2 regions of the Kitasatospora sp. NPDC059327 genome follow, and region 1 is predicted to be linked to the other one. Evidence: riboswitches for the same ligand, from Rfam matches in the RefSeq annotation. Region 1 holds a riboswitch; the other holds the start of a gene.

Region 1 (2,452 bases):
GCCCTGCGGCGGCACCGGGATGCCCACCGGCGCGTCCGGGTTCACCGCGATGCCGACCCCCAGCGGCAGGCCGCGGGCGAACTCCCAGGCCGGCGCGACCGCGAAGGCCATCCCGGGCACCTGCCGCAGGAACACCTCCTGCGAGGAGAAGACCGGGACGTAGGGGTCGCCGGCCAGCTCGATGACCGGCAGGTCCAGGGCCTGTCCCCGCGGGTCGCCGCCGGCCGGCAGCGGGATCCACACCTGGCTGCGGGCCAGCACCTCGACCACCCGGGGGGTCGCGCCCGGATCGCCGAGCGCGGCGGTGAGCACCTGCTCCAGCTCGTTCGCGGGCCATCCGCCGCCCGGCGGCGCCGCCTCCGGGCCGCCCCACCCCTGTTGCTGCTCCACCGGGTACCCCATGTGCCGCTGTACCGTCCCTCTGCTCGCCTACGCCGAGCAGCCTAGCGGGCCCGCGCGCGCAGCCGCGGCGCGCGCCGGTGCCCGGCCCCGGGCGCGGGAGCGGGCGCGGGAGCGGGGGCGGCACGGGCCCGGGGGCCGGAAACGGGGGCCGGCCCGGGGGCGGCCCCCGGGTGGTGGCGGAGGCGCCCGGCCCCGGTGGCGGAGGCTCCCGGCGGGCCGGTCGAACACCGGGTGCGGGGCCCCTCTCCCGTCTTCCGCCGGGACGTGCCATGATGTCCGCGTCTCGGCGTGTTCCCGCCGGGCCCCTAACTCCATACCGGCCGCTCGAACCCGCGCGGGAGAGTCCGGAGTGCCCCGAGAGGCGGCACAGCCGGCGCCGAAGGAGCAAGTCCTCCCCGGAATCTCTCAGGCACCCCTACCGCACGGGTTAGGCATTTCTGGAAAGCGGCGCACGGCCCTGCCGCGCGCCCACCCACGGTGCAAGCCGCCATGCTGTCCTGTTAGCTGTAAAGCGCTGCGGGCCCGTGTGCGGTGAAGCTCTCAGGTTCGACGACAGATGGGGAGACCCAGCCGCCGCATGCCCGCGCGCAGGCTCGGTCCCCGAGCGGGACCGGTCCGGCGTGCGCACACCTGAGTGCCCAGACCGAGGAGTTCCAGGCCATGTCGTCCCTCCGCCTCACCGCGCTCGACGCGCTGCACCGCGCCCTCGGCGCGACCATGACCGACTTCGCCGGCTGGGACATGCCGCTGCGCTACGGCAGCGAGCGCGAGGAGCACCTCGCCGTCCGCACCAAGGCGGGTCTGTTCGACCTCTCCCACATGGGCGAGATCACCGTGACCGGCCCGCAGGCCGGCGCGATGCTGGACCACGCGCTGGTCGGCTTCGTCTCCGCGCTCGGCGAGCTGCGCGCCCGCTACACCATGATCTGCGCCGAGGACGGCGGGATCCTGGACGACCTGATCGTCTACCGCCTGCGCGAGGACGCCTTCCTGGTCGTCGCCAACGCCTCCAACGCCCAGCTGGTGCTGGACGAGCTGATCGCCCGCGCCAAGGGCTTCGACGCTGTCGTCACGGACGACCGCGACACCTACTCGCTGATCGCCGTCCAGGGCCCGGAGTCCACCGCGATCCTGGCCGACACCACCGAGGCCGACCTGCCCGGCCTGAAGTACTACGCGATCCTCCCGGCCCAGGTGGCCGGCCGCGACGTGCTGCTCGCCCGCACCGGTTACACCGGCGAGGACGGCTTCGAGATCTTCTGCAACCCGGGCGACGCCGCGCACGTCTGGACCGCGCTGACCGAGGCCGGCACCGGGCGCGGGCTCGTCCCCTGCGGCCTGTCCTGCCGCGACACGCTGCGCCTGGAGGCCGGCATGCCGCTCTACGGGCACGAGCTCTCCACCGACCTGACCCCGTTCGACGCCGGTCTCGGCCGGGTGGTCCGCTTCGACAAGACCACCAACGAGGGCACGTTCGTCGGCCGCAAGGCCCTGGAGCAGGCCGCCGCCGCGGCCGAGGCCAACCCGCCGCGGGTGCTGGTCGGCCTGGTGTCCGAGGGCAAGCGCGTGCCGCGCGCCGAGTACACCGTGGTGACCACCGACGGCGAGCCGATCGGCCGGATCACCTCGGGCGCGCCCTCCCCCACCCTGGGCAAGCCGATCGCCATCGCCTACGTGGACGCGGCGCACGCCGCCCCGGGCACCACCGTCGCGGTGGACGTGCGCGGCAAGCACGAGCCGGTGCAGGTCGTGGCGCTGCCGTTCTACAAGCGCGCCCGCTGAGGCCCGCCCTACCCGAAGATCCACGTCGAAGCCGTCCGTCCGGCGGCCCGCTTCGTCGTACCCGCTTCCCATCCTGGAGAATGACGCCATGAGCAACCCCCAGCACCTGCAGTACACCAAGGAGCACGAGTGGCTGACCGCCGCCGAGGACGGTGTCTCCACGATCGGCATCACCGCCCACGCGGCCGACGCCCTCGGTGACATCGTCTACGTGCAGCTGCCCGCCGTGGGCGACACCGTGACCGCGGGTGAGACCTGTGGCGAGCTC
Region 2 (2,452 bases), on a different contig from region 1:
GGGTTCGGACGGCTTGCCGAGGTCGGCGGCCGGGGGGACGGTGGGGGACGTGGGGGCGTTGTCGGCCGAGTGGAAGGCGAGCGGCTTGGCCGGGGCCGCGGCGGCCGGCCGGTCCACCGGCCCCGGCGCGACGGCCGGCTGCTCCGCGGACTTCGGCGTGGCGACGGCGGCGGCCGCCGCGGTGCCCGCCGCTGCCGCCGGCACGGTCCCGAAGTCCAGGTCGGCCGGCTCGGAGCCGGAGCCGTCGCCGGCCGACGGCCGGTCGTCCAGCCGGGTGTCCAGCCCGTAGTAGCGGTAGAGCTGGAGCTCCTGGGCGGGTGACAGGTGCTGGCCCACGCCGAAGTCCGGTGACTCCTTCACCAGTGACTTGTCGTACGGCACCCGCAGTTCTTCGCCGGAGAACTCGCTCGTGGTCAGGGGGACGAAGGCGTCCCGGCCGAAGATGCCGGTCCGGACGGCGGCCCACTCGGGCTGTCCGGTGGCGTCGTCCAGGTACACCTCGTCGACCGTGCCGATCTTGTCTCCGTTGCGGTCGACCGCCTTGTGGCCGATGAGGTCTCGGGGGTCGATATCGGTCTGCACTCTTTCCTCCAGTGCGCTGCGCCTGCGGAACGCCCGCAGGCCGGCGGCCGGCCCGCCCGTCCCATCCGCCACTTCACACCAAAAGCCATGAAGCGGACACGCGCGACCGGGGCGAGGCCGGACGGGCCCGGTGCTGCGCCGTACGGGTCACGGGCCGGGCCGTACCGTGACCGGACGCCCCCGTGATCGGATGGCCTCCCGCTGGTACCCTGGGCGCGACCGCCGAGCCCGCTCGGGAGAGTCCCCGAGAGCGGAAACCGCTGGTCGGGGCGCCGAAGGAGCAACTCCTCCCCGGAATCTCTCAGGCATCCGTACCGTGTGGGATAGGTCACTCTGGAAAGCAGGGCAGGACTGCCGGCGAGGGAGCCGGCGGGCACCACCCTCACCGACGGTGCAAGCCGGCGGGGCGCCACAGCGCTCCGCGCGGGCGAAGCTCTCAGGTCCCGATGACAGAGGGGGAGGCCTGTCGGGTTCGTCCGCCCAGGTCTGTCCGCTGTCCTCCACAGCGGCCGTTCCGTCCGGCGTGCGTACCCCCGCCGGTCCGTGACCAGGAGGCCTCGACCACCATGAACGCCCAGCCGAACGCGGGACGCCCCACCACCCCCGTGACCCTCACCGAGCTTGAGCAGGCCAGCCCCTTCGAGAACCGCCACATCGGCCCCGACGCCGCGGCGCAGGAGAAGATGCTGGCCCAGGTCGGCTACGGCTCGCTGGACGAGCTCGCCGCCACCGCCGTACCCGAGGCGATCCGCTCGATCACCGCCCTGGACCTGCCCGCCGGCCGCAGCGAGGCCCAGGTCCTCGCCGAGCTGCGCGAGCTGGCCGGCCGCAACACTGTCCTCCAGCCGATGATCGGCCTGGGCTACTACGGCACCTTCACGCCGCCGGTGATCCTGCGCAACGTCATGGAGAACCCGTCCTGGTACACCGCGTACACGCCGTACCAGCCGGAGATCTCGCAGGGCCGCCTGGAGGCGCTGATCAACTTCCAGACCGTGGTCTCCGACCTGACCGGTCTGCCCACCTCCGGCTCCTCGCTGCTGGACGAGGGCACCGCGGCCGCCGAGGCGATGTCCCTGGCCCGCCGCGTCACCAAGGTCAAGGGCGGCGTCTTCCTGGTCGACGTCGAGACCCTGCCGCAGACCGTCGCGGTGATCCGGACCCGCGCCGAGCCGACCGGTGTCGAGGTCGTCGTCGCCGACCTCTCCGCCGGCATCCCGGCCGAGATCGTCGAGCGCGGCGTCTTCGGCGTGCTGCTCCAGTACCCGGGCGCCACCGGTGTGGTCCGTGACCTCGGCCCGGTGATCGAGCAGGCCCACGGCCTCGGCGCGATCGTCGCCGTCGCCGCCGACCTGCTGGCGCTGACCCTGCTGAAGTCCCCCGGCTCCCTGGGCGCCGACATCGCCTGCGGCACCTCGCAGCGCTTCGGCGTGCCGATGGGCTTCGGCGGCCCGCACGCCGGTTACCTGTCGGTGCGCGCCGACTACGCCCGCTCGCTGCCCGGCCGTCTGGTCGGCGTCTCCGTCGACGCCGACGGCAACCGTGCCTACCGGCTGGCCCTGCAGACCCGTGAGCAGCACATCCGCCGCGAGAAGGCCACCAGCAACATCTGCACCGCCCAGGTGTTGCTCGCCGTGATGGCCTCGATGTACGCCGTCTACCACGGCCCGGACGGCTTGGCCGACATCGCCCGCCGCACCCACCGCTACGCCGCCGCCCTCGCCGAGGGCCTGCGCGCCGGTGGCGTCGAGCTGCTGCACGGCGAGTTCTTCGACACCGTCACCGCGGTCGTCCCCGGTCGCGCCGCCGCGATCGCCGAGGCCGCCCGCGCGCACGGCGTCAACGTGTACCAGGACGGCGAGGACCGGAT

Evidence for each region. A riboswitch is a leader RNA that binds a small molecule or an ion and turns the genes downstream of it on or off. The one in region 1 is predicted to bind glycine.
Region 2: linked by a shared signal. The riboswitch ahead of gcvP (aminomethyl-transferring glycine dehydrogenase) and the one ahead of gcvT (glycine cleavage system aminomethyltransferase GcvT) in region 1 are both predicted to bind glycine.

What each region holds. Positions count from the first base shown of each region.
Region 1 is NZ_JBHYYB010000051.1:55,010-57,461, forward strand. Features, by position in the region: gene ACFXHB_RS27310 (enhanced serine sensitivity protein SseB) at 1-390, opposite strand, end outside; glycine riboswitch at 728-833, shown strand; gene gcvT (glycine cleavage system aminomethyltransferase GcvT) at 1,063-2,184, shown strand; gene gcvH (glycine cleavage system protein GcvH) at 2,273-2,452, shown strand, end outside.
Region 2 is NZ_JBHYYB010000070.1:4,752-7,203, forward strand. Features, by position in the region: gene ACFXHB_RS31860 (DUF2382 domain-containing protein) at 1-582, opposite strand, end outside; glycine riboswitch at 806-909, shown strand; gene gcvP (aminomethyl-transferring glycine dehydrogenase) at 1,149-2,452, shown strand, end outside.